4 regions of the Pantoea sp. Ae19-2 genome follow, and region 1 is predicted to be linked to each of the others. Evidence: riboswitches for the same ligand, from Rfam matches in the RefSeq annotation. Region 1 holds a riboswitch; each other region holds the start of a gene.
The links. A riboswitch is a leader RNA that binds a small molecule or an ion and turns the genes downstream of it on or off. The one in region 1 is predicted to bind thiamine pyrophosphate.

Region 2: another riboswitch for thiamine pyrophosphate. It lies ahead of thiC (phosphomethylpyrimidine synthase ThiC); the one in region 1 lies ahead of thiM (hydroxyethylthiazole kinase).
Region 3: another riboswitch for thiamine pyrophosphate. It lies ahead of AAIE03_RS22090 (FAD-dependent oxidoreductase); the one in region 1 lies ahead of thiM (hydroxyethylthiazole kinase).
Region 4: another riboswitch for thiamine pyrophosphate. It lies ahead of thiB (thiamine ABC transporter substrate binding subunit); the one in region 1 lies ahead of thiM (hydroxyethylthiazole kinase).

The regions. Positions count from the first base shown of each region.
Region 1 is NZ_JBCHWE010000001.1:967,527-971,734, forward strand. It holds gene AAIE03_RS04525 (hypothetical protein) at 1-86, opposite strand, end outside; gene AAIE03_RS04530 (lysozyme inhibitor LprI family protein) at 176-1,246, opposite strand; TPP riboswitch at 1,398-1,494, shown strand; gene thiM (hydroxyethylthiazole kinase) at 1,484-2,326, shown strand; gene thiD (bifunctional hydroxymethylpyrimidine kinase/phosphomethylpyrimidine kinase) at 2,313-3,113, shown strand; gene AAIE03_RS04545 (GntR family transcriptional regulator) at 3,148-3,834, opposite strand; gene AAIE03_RS04550 (mannitol dehydrogenase family protein) at 3,878-4,208, opposite strand, start outside.
Region 2 is NZ_JBCHWE010000001.1:3,690,827-3,695,034, forward strand. It holds gene nudC (NAD(+) diphosphatase) at 1-579, opposite strand, end outside; gene AAIE03_RS16955 (Rsd/AlgQ family anti-sigma factor) at 777-1,280, shown strand; TPP riboswitch at 1,461-1,559, shown strand; gene thiC (phosphomethylpyrimidine synthase ThiC) at 1,645-3,567, shown strand; gene thiE (thiamine phosphate synthase) at 3,568-4,200, shown strand.
Region 3 is NZ_JBCHWE010000002.1:327,954-332,161, forward strand. It holds gene AAIE03_RS22075 (HesA/MoeB/ThiF family protein) at 1-124, opposite strand, end outside; gene AAIE03_RS22080 (thiazole synthase) at 134-892, opposite strand; gene thiS (sulfur carrier protein ThiS) at 895-1,092, opposite strand; gene AAIE03_RS22090 (FAD-dependent oxidoreductase) at 1,089-2,021, opposite strand; TPP riboswitch at 2,160-2,279, opposite strand; gene AAIE03_RS22095 (AzlD domain-containing protein) at 2,338-2,658, opposite strand; gene AAIE03_RS22100 (AzlC family ABC transporter permease) at 2,655-3,326, opposite strand; gene AAIE03_RS22105 (helix-turn-helix domain-containing protein) at 3,421-3,969, shown strand; gene AAIE03_RS22110 (ABC transporter ATP-binding protein) at 3,992-4,208, opposite strand, start outside.
Region 4 is NZ_JBCHWE010000001.1:3,116,731-3,120,938, forward strand. It holds gene sgrR (HTH-type transcriptional regulator SgrR) at 242-1,903, shown strand; TPP riboswitch at 1,939-2,043, shown strand; gene thiB (thiamine ABC transporter substrate binding subunit) at 2,087-3,073, shown strand; gene thiP (thiamine/thiamine pyrophosphate ABC transporter permease ThiP) at 3,049-4,208, shown strand, end outside.

The DNA of each region.
Region 1 (4,208 bases):
AACCACATTGCCCAACTTATTAATATTAAAGTGCCCCCTATTAAAGAAAAGATAAATGTACCAGAAGACACAGATGTATAAGCCATAATCATCAGGAGTGCAATCACACAATCAGCGGTAAGCTAATTAAGCCTTTGATATTAGATGGCGCTTCATCGTCTTTTTGCATTTTTTATTACTCATCATCGGTAATGTTATTCAGCAGGATCGTGATTGAACGTCTGGCTTCGCTATTCGCCGTATCCGCCGGCATGTTAAACGCATGTTGGTAGTAGTGTGTCAGCTCAATAAGGCTATTCTGGTAGCCTTCAGTATGCTGCTTGATAAACTGCTGTGCGTCGTCAGATAAGCTATTTTTTCCGTATTGGATGGACTTTAAAAACTTCATGCTGTGACTTAACGTGGCTGAAATTTCCGCCCGTGTAATGGCATAAATTGTAAAACGAATGGTCCCTGTGCTAACAGGGGTGGCATCTTCCGCCAGATGAATAAATTGCTTAAACAACGGCAGTGTGGGTTGAGTTTGTTCGCAGTCACTGATGGGGGTTCGGCTGTCAATTGCACCACCGGCCAGCGGTTCCAGCCAGACGATATTTTGTGGATGCCGTAAAAATGCCTCGCAGGGGATAATAAGTGATTCTGGATTATTTTCGGCAATGAGCCAGAGAAACATGCCGAAGTTGTTGGTATTTTCTGCTGCGCTTTCTGCATCAGGAATTTTATCTTCGAATATGTGGTTATCTGTTACTTCGAAAGCGGGTCGAATGAGTTCGGTGACCTTATTATGCCTGGTTGAACCTGCTGGAAGAGAAGTAAACTGATAAATCGCTTCGTATATGTTCACTAACTCGGGATTTGTTTTACGGATTTGCTTAATGGCTTCGCCATGATGGGTATAAAGAACCATGACAGCGAGTTCAAAAAGCCGTTGATCGTAGTATCCTTCAATGCGTTTTTCTTGAGGGTCAGTGAGACACATTTTAGTCAGGTTTTTTAACCATTGCCGTTGTGCGGTAATGAGCCCCGAAGGTCCGGCCGTGGCGTTTTTTTTCGCGAGATCAAAAAAATGCGCCATTAACCGATCTTTTGCCGATAACGTCTGGCTCTGACAAATCACCTTTTCGATTGCGCTGGGATGCGCACATGAAAAACTGGGGGCGGCACTCGCCTGAAATGCCAGCATCAATCCTGACATGAGTAACGCCAGTTTTATAAAATATGCGACCAGGCTGAAGCCAGTTTTCATCAGGATACTCTGAGTAAATAATTGTTATCTCAAGAATAAGCCCAAGAAGGCGTGTTGAATATAAACCCGGATTAAACGATCTGATTTGATGCGGGCAAGGTTGCTTTGCCAGTGGCTCAACCTTATGCTGATGACGGGTAAAGTGAATTTACCTGACGACTCGGGGTGCCCTTCTTTGTGAAGGCTGAGAAAAACCCGTATTACCTGATCTGGATAATGCCAGCGTAGGGAAGTCTGATGCCTGACCGCATTCGCCTTCTTGTCCGCCGGTTGGGAGCTCTGATGACACATCAACCGCAACACCTTTCTGATGCGCAATGCGCGCCCATTCTGCAACAGTTTCGCCGTCAGTCACCGCTGGTGCACTGTATGACCAACGATGTGGTGCAAACGCTAACGGCTAACGTTTTACTCGCCCTTAATGCCTCTCCGGCCATGGTCATCGACGCTGACGAAGCGGCGCAGTTTAGCGCGCTTGCCGATGCGCTGCTTATCAATGTCGGTACGCTAACCCACGATCGTAAGCAAGCGATGCAGGCTGCGGTGCTTGCAGCAAACCAGGCGGGCACGCCATGGACACTGGATCCGGTGGCGGTCGGCGCGCTGACGCTGCGCACCGCGTTTTGCAAGCAGCTACTCGCGCAGTCGCCTGCAGTGGTTCGCGGCAATGCCTCAGAGATTCTGGCGCTGGCGCAGCAGGCAGAAGGCGGACGCGGTGTTGACAGCCTGCATTCGGCCGAAGCCGCGCTGCAGGCTGCCCAACAGCTGGCAAAAGCTTTTGATACCTGTGTCGTCGTAACCGGCGAAGTAGACTATGTCACCGATGGACAGCGAACCTGGGCGATTACGGGCGGCTCGCCGTTAATGACGCGGGTGGTCGGCACCGGCTGTGCGCTTTCAGCGGTGGTGGCGGCCTTTGCCTGTTTGCCAGGTGACCGACTGATCAACATCGCCTGCGCCTGTCGGGTGATGGCGCTGGCTGGAGAAAAGGCCGCGCAGGATGCAGATGGACCGGGTAGCTTTGCGCCTGTTTTCCTGGATGCACTCTGGACGCTGGAGGCACCTGATGAAACGCATTAATGCCCTGACGATTGCAGGGACCGATCCCAGCGGCGGGGCCGGTATCCAGGCCGATCTGAAAACCTTCTCTGCACTGGGCGCGTACGGTACCAGTGTGATCACGGCGCTGGTGGCGCAGAATACCTGCGGTGTGCAGTCGGTATACCGTGTTGCGCCAGAATTTGTGACCGCCCAATTGGACTCGGTGCTGGATGATGTGCGCATCGACAGTGCGAAGATTGGCATGCTGTCTGAAACAGAAATTGTCGAGCGGGTGGCCCATGGCCTGCAGCGGCGGGAAATTCCCTTTGTGGTGCTGGATACGGTGATGGTGGCTAAAAGCGGCGATGCCCTGCTGAATCCGGATGCGATTGCCTGTGTGCGAGATCGTTTATTGCCACAGGTCTCATTGATTACGCCAAACCTGCCCGAAGCCGCTGCACTGCTGGGATGCCAGGTTGCCCTCAATGAAGATGAGATGCTCACCCAGGGCAAAGCGCTACTGGCGCTGGGTTGCCAGGCAGTGCTGATGAAAGGCGGTCATCTCGATGGTGATGAAAGCCCGGACTGGCTGCTAACCCGGGCAGGGCGTCAGCGCTTTAGCAGCGTACGGGTAAACACGCGTCATACGCACGGCACCGGCTGTACGCTGTCCGCCGCGCTCGCGGCCTTACGTCCCCGGCATGACAGCTGGGAAGCGACGATCAGTGAAGCGAAAGCCTGGCTGCAGCAGGCATTACTGGCGGCAGATTCGCTGGAAGTGGGCAACGGGATTGGGCCGGTGCACCATTTCCATCAGTGGTGGTAGCCCATCGTGTTTCGCCTTGCAGACTGGCAAGGCGTTAATCCTCTTCAAACCAGGCGCTGTTTTGCTTGATGACTGGGGTGATCGAAAACATCATGGCCTGCAAATGATGGCGCAACGCCGCCTCAGCCTTGACGGGATCGTTTGCCTTCAGCGCCGCAAAAATAGCATCATGCTGTTCTATCAGGGTTTCGGCGGGCGCAACGTCATTCAGGGTTAAATAGCGTACCCGATCCATGGTGGCTTTGATGTTTTCAACCGTTTCCCACGCCAGCGGACAGCCGATGCTCTCAGCGATGAGGCGATGAAACTCATCGTCCAGGCTTAAGAACATCTGGCTATCGCCACGGGCAGCGGTGATGCGTTGCAGTTGCAGGTTATGCTCCAGCGCCATCAGCCCTGACTCTTCGATTTCCTCAGCAGCGCGACGGACCACGGCAATCTCCACGGCCTCACGAATGAAACGACCATCTTCGACCCGTTTAGCCGAGATCCTGCGCACAAAGGTGCCGCGCTGCGGCAGGATCTGAACCAGACCGGCCTCCGCGAGCTTGATAAAGGCTTCCCGCACCGGCTGACGTGAGAGGTTGAACCGGGCGGAAACCTCTTTTTCCGAGAGCAGTGCGCCCGGCTGAATTACGCACGTCACGATATCGCGGCGCAGATAGCGATAAACCTGCTGATTCACCGGTTCGCTGGTGGTAATGGTGTAAGAAAGTGTCATATCGCTGTCCGTTTTATCTTCGGCCTGGCATCAGGCGATCGCATCAGACCTCAGGACCGGCAATGGCCTGCTGAACGCTGGCACGGGCTCCCTGAGCGGCAAGCAGCAGGTAACAGGCGGTAAGTTGTTTCACCAGCGCATCGTTTTTAGCAAGATCGTCGCCAAATACCCTGCTGATGTTGAGTAACGCCCGCACGCGAGCTTCACCGTCATCACTTTCCGCTACGCAAGTGGCCAGTTGCGCGTTCAGCGGATCGCGGATCTCAATGGGCTCGCCTTTTTCATCCACTGCGCTGACATAGCGCATCCAGGCCGCGATGCCCAGCAGCAGCAACGGACATGGCGTGCCGTGGTCCAGATGCCAACGCAGGCTG
Region 2 (4,208 bases), 2.7 Mb from region 1:
GGGCTGCGAGGTAACATAGCGGACATTCTTCACACGCACGTTGCTCTCTTCCATTACCTCGCGCGCGACGGCCTGTTCAATGGTTTCGCCGACTTCGACGAAACCGGCCAGCACAGTGTAAATGTTATTACGCTGGCGCGCATGGTTAGCCAACAGGATCTCGTCCCCCCGGCGAATGGCGACGATAATGCAGGGCGCAATCTGTGGATAGTAGCGTTCACGGCAGTGGCTGCACAGGCAGGCAAATTCACGCTTGCTGGCGTGCATCTCATGGCCGCAGTAGCCACACCAGCGGTGAGAGCGATAAAATTCGGCCAGCTGTACACCGCGCCCTGCCAACTGAAACAGTCCCGGATCTTCGTTAAGTAACTGCCGCAAAGACAGCATATCCTCCGAACGTGTTTCGCAAATCAGCCAGACATTCTCCCCCTGCCATTCGCCAATTACGCGCCCCTGATGACCCGTCAGGCCAAAATGCTGCGCATTACCGTGAGGCAGGTCTCCTTGCGGTAACCAAATTTTTTGTTCACTGCTGACAATCCACCATCCAGCGTCTACGCTTGAAATTTCGCATTGCATTTATTTCGTCATCCTTAGCGTCAACCCGCACGCTGAAGTCCCGATGTTAAGTGTGTAGATGAACAACTATACCCAAATAATTCTGGTTGCAAGACGGCAACACGCTTATTTCTCCCCGGCAGGCTCGTGGAAAACAAGCGCACTTGACGCATCGCTAATCTGAAATATGAAGGTGCATAACTCATACGGAGTTAACTATGCTCAACCAGTTAGACGTTCTGACCAAACGCGTAGGTGGCAGTAATGAACTGGTCGATTCATGGCTGGCCGCTCGCCGCCAGTTACTGGTTTCTTATTACCATTTGGTCGGTATCAAGCCAAAGAAAGAGGCACTGACGCGTCTGGATGAACAGGCACTTGATAACTTTTGCCATAATCTGGTCGATTACCTTTCATCCGGCCACTTCAGCCTCTATCAACGCCTGATCGGAGAAATGGACGGTACCAGTCCGCTGTTGGCAGCAACGCAGATTTATCCCTCGCTGGAAGCCAACACCGAACAACTGATGAAGCTGTATGACGGACACCTGCAGCAGGCGATTGATGACGATAACTACGTCACCTTTCAGAATGCGCTATCGGAGGTCGGAGAAGCCCTGGAAGGACGCTTTACGCTTGAGGACAAACTCATCCAGATGGCATGGGATAATCACCTGACCCCGCCCGTGGCTAACGACAGCGAAATTGCCCGCCCCGCCTAAAACCTAATCGATTGTAAAAGACTTGTGATTAGCCAAAAGCCCCCTTATGCTGAGTGGGCTTTACGTTTAACGCCGAACGTAGTCGGTGTTTACGGTTGATACGTCATCTACGGGCGCTGTTCATGCTATACCTTTTTCCGGGGTGAAGCCGAGCGGGCGCCGTAGCGAAATCGTTGAAACCTCATCTTGTCGGAGTGCCTAAGGGCTGAGACCGTTAATTCGGGATCCGCGGAACCTGATCAGGTTAGAACCTGCGAAGGGAACAAGAGTAAATTTATACGGTACGCCACCGAATGGTGTCAGCAGTGCCGTTACTCCTTCCGAACTCCGGACAAGCAACCTTCCCTCTTACTGGAATATTGCTATGTCTACTGCTAAAACGACCCGTCGCGAACAACGTGCTCAGGCACAGGAATTCATTGACTCTCTTCAGGGCGGCAGCGCCTTCCCTAATTCAAAACGTATCTGGCTTACCGGCAGCCGCGATGATATCCGTGTCCCAATGCGGGAAATTCAACTCAGCCCTACCCTGACCAGCGGCAGTAAAGAAGCGCCGGTTTATGAGGAGAATGAGCCCGTTCCGGTTTACGATACGGCCGGTGCCTATGGCGATCCCGCCGCACAAATCGACGTGCATCGGGGGCTGGATAAACTGCGGGCGCGCTGGATTGAAGAGCGGAATGACAGCGAAAATCTGGTGCAAATCAGCTCTGCCTACACGCAACAGCGGCTGGCCGATGACGGCCTGGATCACTTACGTTTTGAACACCTGCCCACACCACGCCGTGCAAAGGCAGGCCACTGCGTTACCCAGCTCCATTATGCTCGTCGGGGCATAATTACGCCGGAGATGGAGTTTATCGCGCTGCGGGAAAATATGGGCCGGGAACGCATCCGCGGCGAGGTGCTGCTGCAGCAGCATCCGGGGCACAGCTTTGGCGCCCATCTGCCAGAAAATATTACCCCTGAGTTTGTGCGTCAGGAAGTGGCTGCCGGGCGCGCTATTATTCCGGCAAATATTAACCATCCCGAATCCGAACCCATGATCATCGGGCGTAACTTTCTGGTGAAAGTGAATGCCAATATCGGCAACTCAGCCGTGACCTCCTCGATTGAAGAAGAGGTTGAAAAGCTGGTGTGGTCAACGCGTTGGGGCGCCGATACCGTCATGGATCTTTCCACCGGCCGCTATATCCACGAAACCCGTGAATGGATTTTGCGTAACAGCCCGGTGCCTATCGGTACGGTACCGATCTATCAGGCGCTTGAGAAAGTTAACGGTGTGGCAGAAGATCTGAACTGGGAAATTTTCCGCGACACATTGCTGGAACAGGCCGAGCAGGGTGTGGATTATTTTACGATTCATGCAGGCGTGCTGCTGCGCTACGTGCCCATGACCGCGAAGCGCCTGACTGGGATTGTCTCGCGTGGTGGTTCCATTATGGCGAAGTGGTGCCTGTCGCATCACAGAGAGAGCTTCCTGTATGAGCACTTCCGCGACATCTGTGAAATTTGTGCGGCCTACGACATCTCATTATCACTGGGTGACGGCCTGCGTCCGGGATCGATTCAGGATGCCAATGACGAAGCGCAGTTTGCGGAACTGCACACCTTAGGTGAGCTGACGAAAATTGCCTGGGAATACGACGTGCAGGTGATGATTGAGGGCCCCGGCCATATTCCCATGCAAATGATCCGTCGCAACATGACCGAACAACTGGAACATTGCCATGAAGCGCCGTTTTACACTCTGGGCCCCCTCACCACTGATATTGCTCCGGGTTACGATCACTTTACCTCCGGCATTGGTGCCGCGATGATTGGCTGGTTCGGCTGCGCCATGCTGTGCTACGTCACGCCCAAAGAGCATTTAGGTCTGCCAAACAAGGAAGATGTTAAACAGGGCTTAATCACGTACAAGATCGCCGCGCACGCAGCCGATCTGGCCAAGGGTCATCCGGGCGCGCAGATCCGCGACAATGCGATGTCCAAAGCACGTTTTGAGTTTCGCTGGGAAGACCAGTTTAATCTTGCACTGGATCCGCATACGGCCCGGGCTTACCACGATGAAACCCTGCCGCAGGAGTCCGGTAAGGTGGCCCACTTCTGCTCTATGTGCGGCCCCAAATTTTGCTCAATGAAAATTACCCAGGAAGTGCGTGACTACGCCGCAAGGCAGGAAGCCGAAGCCCAGGCGATTGAGGTGGGGATGGCGAAAATGTCTGATCATTTTCGTGAGCGCGGCGGTGAGCTGTATCACCCTGCGACCGCAATAAAGGAGGAATAAATGGACGCCTTTCCCGCAACCGCATCACGTCTGGGGCTCTATCCGGTCGTTGACAGCGTGGAATGGATAGAGCGCCTGCTGGAAGCCGGTGTGCGAACCCTTCAGCTTCGGATCAAGGATCAGCCGGACGAGGTGGTTGAACCCATGATTATTCGGGCTATCGCCGCAGGTAAGCGCTATCAGGCACGTCTGTTTATCAATGATTACTGGCAACTGGCGATTAAACATCAGGCCTATGGCGTCCATCTGGGTCAGGAAGATTTAGAGGTCGCTAACCTGCAGCAGATCCTGCACGCAGGCTTGCGGCTGGGACTTTCAACTCATGATGATGCAGAGCTGGATCGGGCGCTGGCACTGCGCCCTTCCTATGTGGCGCTGGGGCACATCTTCCCCACCCAGACGAAGGCCATGCCCTCTTCCCCGCAGGGCGTAGCTGAACTTAAGCGCCATTTGGCCCGGCTGCACGGCATCTCAACAGTCGCGATCGGAGGCATCAGTATTGATCGTGCGCCAGAGGTACTGGCCACCGGGGTGGGCAGTATTGCGGTGGTGAGCGCGATTACTCAGGCAGAAGACTGGCAGGAGGCCACGCGTGTTCTGCTGCGGCTTGCCGAACCCGAAACGGCGTACTAACGCGCGTC
Region 3 (4,208 bases), on a different contig from region 1:
GGAGCGGTAATAACGTGGAAGCCAGTCCACCCGCGCCAACCACTAAGACGCGGGCAGCGGACAAAGCCTGCTGCCCCTGCTCGCCCACTTCTGGCAGCATTGTCTGTCGTTGATAACGTGCCATCTCTGCTCCTTAGCGAAATTGCGCCAGCCCGAAAACGGGCGTAGAGGCGGCAGCCATGTCGCGACGCTCCATCATGCCAGCCTGACGTGCCTGATATCCCGCTTCAATGGCGCGCGCAAATGCGTCAGCCATGCGAACCGGATCGCTGGATTTCGCCACGGCGGTATTCAACAGCACAGCATCAAACCCCAATTCCATCGCCTGAGCCGCCTGGCTCGGCGCACCGATCCCGGCATCAATAATCAGTGGAACGTCCTTAAACCAGGCACGCATCGTCCGTAATCCCTCGATATTGCGTAATCCCTGGCCTGAGCCGATAGGCGCCCCCCACGGCATCAGCACTTCACAGCCCGCGTCCAGCAGTTTCTCGCCCACAATCAGATCTTCTGTGGTGTAAGGGAAAACGTGGAAACCCTCTGCACACAAAATACGTGCTGCTTCGACGAGGGCAAAGGGATCGGGCTGTAAGGTATCGGCATGACCGATCACCTCAAGCTTGATCCAGGACGTGGCAAACAATTCCCGCGCCATATGCGCAGTCGTCACGGCTTCTTTCACCGTGTGGCAGCCTGCGGTATTGGGTAAAACGCGTTTATTTAAGGTTTTCAGGAGATCGCGAAAGGCTCCGCCCTGGCTTCCTTCACGACGCAGACTCACCGTAATAATCTCGGCGCCGGATGCGCCAACGGCCTGTTGCAGAATATCCGGCGAGGGATAACCTGCAGTACCCAGTAAAAAACGTGACTGTCCGCTAAAGTCATAAAACATCGTTAGCCTCCCTGCATCGGCGATAACACTTCAAGACGACAACCCGCCACAAGCGGCTCTGAGGAATAGCGCTCCCGGGGAACAAATTCGCCGTTCACGGCACTGGCGACACAGCCAGCATCGATATGTTGTTCCACGAGTAATTCAGCCAGCGTGCGGGCTTCGGTTTCAATAGCAAGGCCGTTCAGTTCTATTTTCATCGCACTCCCTCGGACGTCAGTTGTTGCATAAGCTTCTCGGCCATCATCGGGGCCAGCAGGAAGCCGTGACGGTACATGCCGTTAATGGAAAAAATGCCATTTTCATAACGCACTTCGGGCAGATTGTGGCGGTAAGCCGGACGCAGACCTGTGCCGCTTTCAATAATGCGTGCTTCGGCGAGGGCAGGATGGATGCTGTAGGCTGCGCTTAACAGTTCCATCATAGCGCGCGCGCTGATTGGGCTGTCATCCTGGCTTTCGACCATGGTCGCGCCCAGCATAAAATGCCCCTGAGCCCTGGGCACCAGATAACAGGGAAAACGCGGGTGCAGCAGGCGAACAGGACGGGAAAACGTTATTTCGTCGGTGTGGAGAATAACCATTTCACCGCGCACGGCACGCAATTCCGGTTGGGATTGCCGGGCATGAATACCCCGGCAATCGATAATTTTCCCGCTGGGTTTACCCGGGTGAAACCGGACACCCGCATTCAGTAAACGCGTTTGTAATTGTTGCATTGCCAGCCGGGGATCAAGATGACCTTCTGCGGCAAAGAACAAGCCACGGGCAAAACGGTCTTCCAGCGCAGGTTCAATCTCTGCTGGCGTCACCCACTGATGTGATGAGGTCATGTTAGCGAAACGCGTTAACTCAGCACTGTCGCGCGGGGGCGCAATCACCAGGGTACCCTGCTGTTCCACGCCGCTGACCCGGGCCGACCACCATGCCGCAGCATACTGACCCCAGTCAACGACCTGCTGTGGCGCACTTTCCGCTTCGCACCAGGGCGCCAGCATACCGCCAGCCCAGTGCGATGCCGCGCGGCAGTCCGGTAAGGTAATGATTTCGACAGGTTCACCCTGCTCCGCCAGTAGCGTGGCGATACACAATCCGGACACGCCGCTGCCGAGCACTGACCAGCGGCTCATTGCCAGCCAACCTGACAGGGTAACATCAGAAACAGGATTTTCACTTTGGCCTCTCTGTTAACAGTCAGAGACCCGTGATACAAGAAGGGAAAAAGCATGAGCCCGGCAAAAGCAGACTCTGCGGCAAGTATCTGCCTGTGGCAAAGATACCCGTCTTCCTACGCCAGTATCAACTGGGTCAGGTTCTAAGGGTCGCTAAGCCGCGCATTGCGCTATTAGCCTCTCAGTCTCTTTGGCGAGACTCCCCTGACGGGTTCTAGTTTTATTTTAAGCCGCGCCTTACGTCAAGGCTGATGCAGCAATTTGTCGTTAGCGACTAAGGCACATTCAGGTAACGCAGCAGAGCGGTCATACAGGCTGCGCCCAAAATGATGACGATCAGCGGCGCCCTGCGCCAGGCGAGAAAAATGGCAAACGACACGCCCAGCAGCCTTGCCATCCCGGCAAAATGCTGACCTTCGAACAACGTGGTGGTGGCTGCAACGGCCAGTAACAGTACCGTGGCCGCATCGGATAACACATTTTGCGTGCGCTCACTGACAGGCAACCGGTTACCCAGTTTGACGCCCGCATAACGAATGGCATAGGTTCCGGCAGACAGCAAGGCAATGCCTGCAATTATCATCGGATGATTCATTTGCGCGATCTCCACGTAAGCAGCCCTAACAACGAAAACAGAACAGGCATCCCTGCTGGAACAAATGGCGTGACCGCCAGCGACAGCACGGCGCCGGTAGCCGCAGGAATGCGGGTTCGGGGTTTGCGTAACGCCGGGAAGATGAGTGCGATAAGAATGGCGGGAAACACGGCATCCAGACCGATAACGGAAATATTCGGGATAAACTGGCCAATCGCGGCCCCGAGCATGACGGTGAACGGCCAGATCAATCCGATACCGATGCCGCACAGCCAAAACGCACTGCGGCGTTGAGCCAGCTGCGGCTGAGAGATGCCGAACACCACACTTTCATCGTTCATAATGTGACAGCCGAGCGCCCCCCGCCAGCCTCTGCCCACTAAGTCTTTAACCGCAATGCCAAAGGGAAGATGGCGGGCGTTGACCAGCAAACCTGCCGCGGCAGCGGTTAAAGGACTGCCACCGCCGGCAACGATGCCAATAAATAAGAATTCCGATGCGCCAGCCAGCACCAGCGTTGATAACGCCAGCGGTACCCAAAACGGAAAGCCATCAGCAGTGGCGAGCGACCCGTAAGACAGGCCGACAATGCCATCTGCGATACAGACCAGAAAAATTGCTTTTATAACGCCTTTATCCAGCGTGAATTTTTTTGCCAGCATCAACATCGAATCCCATAACGAACGATAAATCCATTATAATGAACATCGGATATGTATTACAAGACGAACGATACGTTCATTTTAACGAACAGGAAAAGTGATGAGCACGCCCATTGATATCATTGCCCGAGGTTTAGTAAGAGAACGCCAGCGTGCCGGCCTGACGCTGGCTGAAGTTGCTCGCCGGGCGGGGATTGCAAAATCGACCCTGTCTCAGCTTGAAGCCGGTAACGGCAATCCGGGTATTGAGACGTTGTGGTCGCTGTGTGTCGCGCTCAATATTCCATTTGCACGCCTGATGGAGCCGGAAACGAACCGGTTACAGGTTATTCGCCGCGGAGAAGGCCCCACGGTGGCTGCTGAGCAGGCTGATTACAAAGCCGTCTTACTGGCAACCTGTCCACCGGGCGCACGACGGGATATCTATCTTCTGCACATACAGCCCGGCAGCGAACGCTGCTCACAGCCGCATTCACCGAATACCATCGAACATTTAATTTTGACGCAAGGGCGCGCAGAGGTTGGGCCGGTTGATTCACCCGTTGAGCTTGAGGTAGGCGATTACATCAGCTACCCGGGCGACACTGAGCATATTTTTCGTGCGCTTGAGCCAGATACGCTGGCTGTGCTGGTCATGGAGCATGTGTGAAGGCAGGTTTCCCTGCCTTCGGTTAAATACAGACTTCCTGGGCTATTGCGGCGCTCTGGCTGAGGGAAGCCAGTGAGATAACACGATGCGCGCTTTTCTCCAGTAAGGCGAGATCGTGGCTGACCAGCAAAATGGCGCAGCGTTGCTGTGTTGCCAGTTCGCTAATCAACGCCAGCGTCTGCTGCTGAACGACAGGATCCAGGCGCGACGTCGGCTCATCCGCAAATAAAAACACAGGG
Region 4 (4,208 bases), 2.1 Mb from region 1:
AGAACAACGGGAGAAACGGGAACAATGGAACCCCGACCCAAACCTACAACGTAAAAAAAACCAGCAGAATAACCCTGCTGGCGAAATCGTAACACACTACTCAGAAGGGACAGACATCGCTGCCAGTCCATGTCAGAGCGCCATTCATTACTGAATGCCTCCCGCTCTTCCAATACAGGAAAGATTGCCTCTAAAATGGGGTAAGAAAAACAGAGCACCTTTATCAGGGAGTTCCTCTTTTATGTCGTCATCACGTCTGAAGCAGCAGTTCATTCGTCTGTGGCAAAATTGCCAGGGACAACCACAGGAAACAACCCTGGGCGAACTGGCTGATTTGCTGCACTGTTCGCGTCGCCATATGCGAAACCTGCTCAACAGAATGCAAGCGGCTGGCTGGCTCACCTGGCAGGCCGAAGCCGGACGGGGCAAACGTTCCCTGATGACCTTCTGCTACACCGGGCTGGCGCTGCAGCAGCAGCGTGCCGAAGATCTTCTGGAGCAGGATCGTATCGATCAGTTAGTCCAGCTGGTGGGGGATAAAGATCAGGTCAGACAGATGATCAGCGCCCACCTGGGGCGGAGCTTCCGCCAGGGCAAACATATTTTGCGCGTCCTCTATTATCGCCCTCTGCTGAATCTGTTACCCGGTTCGCCCCTGCGCCGTTCGGAAACCCATATTGCCCGCCAGATCTTTAGCGGCCTGACGCGCATAAATGAGGAACAGGGGGAAATCGAGGCCGATATCGCCCATCACTGGCAGCAAACATCCGATCTCCACTGGCGCTTTTATTTACGCCCTGCCATTCGTTTTCATCATGGCCGGGAGCTGGACATGGCCGATGTGATCGCAAGCCTGGAACGCCTGCGTCAGTATCCCCTGTTTTCTCATATCCAACGGCTCGACTCACCGGCCCCCTGGACCCTGGATATCTATCTGGATCAGCCCGACAGCTGGCTGCCCTGGCTGCTGGGCAGCGTCAGCGCCATGATTCTGCCACGGGAATGGCCTGAAATTCGCGATTTTGCCCGTCAACCTGTGGGAACAGGTCCTTATCGGGTCGTCCGTAATCAGCACAGCCAGTTGAAGATAGAAGCGTTTGACGACTACTTTGGCTATCGCGCGCTGATCGATGATGTGTCGGTGTGGGTACTGCCAGAGATCAGTGACGAGCTGGTTTATGCAGGGGTTCGCCTGCAGGGCGAAAAAGCCGATGAGAAACAGGAAGAGAGCCGGCTTGAAGAAGGCTGCTACTATTTACTGTTCGATCAGCGTTCAGAAAAAATGGCCGACCGAGACATTCGACGCTGGCTCAGCGACCTGCTTAACCCGATTGCACTCCTCAATAATGCGGGCAGGGGTTATCAGCGCTACTGGTTCCCGGCTTACGGCCTGCTACCCCGCTGGCACCATCGCCGCGATCTGACCCCAGTGGACAAACCGGCGGGCCTCACGAGCCTGACGTTAACCTGGTATAACCAGCATATTGAGCATGTCAGTATTACGGATGCCTTACGTCCGTTGCTGGCAGAACAGGGCGTTACGTTGAACACCCGGGAAGTCAGTTACGAAAGCTGGCATCAGGGCGAAGGCGAGAGTGATATCTGGCTGGGCAGCGTCAATTTTACCCTGCCCCTCGAATATTCCCTGTTTGCCCTGTTATACGAAACGCCGTTGATGCAGCACTGTCTGCCTGTTAACTGGCAGCAGGATGCCACGCGCTGGCGTGAAAAAACGCTCTCCCTCGCTGAATGGGGTAAATATCTGGTGGAAAATAGCTGGCTTCATCCGCTGTTTCATCACTGGCTGCTGCTGGAGGGCCAGCGCAGTATGCGCGGCGTGCGGATGAATACATTGGGCTGGTTTGATTTTAAATCCGCCTGGTTTGCCCCGCCTACGCTGTGAGCCTTTCCCCTTGCGCATTTAATGACTAGAATGTGGCGTTCTCAACGGGGTGCCCCTTTCCACAGTGTCAGGGCGCTGAGAAATACCCGTCGAACCTGAATCGGTTAATACCGACGTAGGGATTTGAGAGGTTGTTTTGCTCAGATCCTTTGCGACTCAACCCTGCCGCCCTAGGAGCGCAAAGTGTTAAAAAACGTCCTGCCCGTGCTGCTGTTACTCTCTGCCCCGGTCTTTGCGGCCAAACCTGTCCTGACGGTTTACACCTACGACGCCTTTTCCGCTGACTGGGGGCCGGGTCCGGCCGTCAAAAAAGCCTTTGAAGCCCAGTGCGGTTGCGAGCTGAAATTTGTCGCGCTGGAAGACGGTGTTTCGCTGCTGAACCGTGTACGTATGGAAGGCAAGAACACAAAGGCCGATGTGGTACTAGGCCTGGATAACAACCTTCTGCAGGCCGCGCAGCAAACCGGCCTGTTTGCCAAAAGCGACGTGGATACCCGTGAGCTGCAGGTGCCCGGCGGCTGGATGGACACCACCTTTGTGCCGTTCGATTACGGTTATTTCGCATTCGTGTACAACAAAAACACACTAAAAAATCCCCCTACAAGCCTGAAAGAACTGGTCGAAAGCCCAGAGAAATGGCGCGTGATTTATGAAGATCCTCGCACCAGCACGCCAGGCCTTGGCCTGCTGCTGTGGATGCAAAAGGTTTACGGGGACAACGCGCCTGAGGCCTGGCAAAAGCTGGCGAAGAAAACCGTCACGGTCACCAAAGGCTGGAGTGAAGCCTACGGCCTGTTTCTTAAAGGCGAGAGCGATCTGGTGCTGAGCTATACCACGTCACCGGCTTATCACATCATTGAAGAGAAAAAAGATAACTATGCTGCGGCATCCTTCGCCGAAGGCAACTATCTGCAGGTTGAGGTGGCCGCCCGACTGGCGAACAGCAAGCAGCCCAAACTGGCAGAACAGTTTATGCAATTCATGGTTACGCCAGCCTTTCAGAACACCATCCCTACCGGGAACTGGATGTATCCGGTGATCAAAACTGACCTGCCCGCCGGATTTGCCTCGCTCAGCGTGCCGAAGACAACATTGCAGTTTTCACCGGAAGAGGTTGCCAGCCACCGTTCGCAATGGGTTAGCCAATGGCAACGCGCCGTCAGCCGTTAATCCCTTTCTGGCTGATTCCGGGTTCGCTCGCCACGCTGCTGCTCTGCAGCGTGGCGCTGCTGGCCTTCACAGCACTGTGGATGGCGGCGCCAGCGACCGACTGGCGGTCTGTCCTGCAGGATACGTATCTGCATCATGTTATTGGCTTTTCGTTTAAGCAGGCGCTGCTTTCCGCCCTGCTCTCCTTGCTGCCGGCCATTCCACTGTCCCGAGCCCTTTATCGGCGGCGCTTTCCCGGACGTCAGGTGTTGCTGCGCCTGTGCGCCATGACGCTGGTTCTGCCCGTGCTGGTGGCCGTATTCGGCCTGCTCACCGTCTATGGTCGGGTGGGCTGGCTGGCGCAGCTTTGCGCCTGGCTTGGCGTGGACTATCACTTCTCGCCTTACGGGCTTCAGGGAATTTTACTGGCCCATGTGTTTTTCAACCTGCCGCTGGCCACGCGCCTGATGCTGCAGGCGCTGGAAAGCATTCCTGCCGAACAGCGTCAGCTTGCTGCCCAACTGAACATACGTGGCTGGCATCATTTCCGGCTGCTTGAATGGCCCTGGCTGCGCCGCCAGCTCCTGCCCACCGGGGCATTAATCTTTATGCTCTGTTTTGCCAGTTTTGCCACCGTGCTATCGCTGGGTGGCGGGCCGCAGGCGACCACCATCGAACTGGCCATCTTCCAGGCGCTAAGCTATGACTACGATCCGGGCCGCGCGGCGCTCCTGGCGCTGATTCAGCTCAGCTGCTGCCTGGTGCTGGTGCTCCTCAGCCAGCGCTTCAGCAACGCCATTCCGGCGGGTAGCCCGCAACTGAACGGCTGGCGCGATCCTCAGGATTCCACGCTGGCCCGCGTCAGCGACGCCGCCATCATCTTTTTCGCCCTGCTGCTGCTGCTGCCGCCGCTGCTGGCGGTGATCGTAAATGGTCTGGATAGCGGGCTTCGGGGCGCGTTACAGCAACCGGCGTTATGGCAGGCAACGTTGACCTCGTTACGTATCGCGCTCGGCGCCGGCGTGCTGTGTCTGGTCCTGACCACCATGCTGTTGTGGAGCAGCCGGGAGCTGCGCCTGCGGCAGCATACACTCGCCGCACAGATCATGGACACCAGCGGCATGCTGATTTTGGCAATGCCCGGTATCGTGCTGGC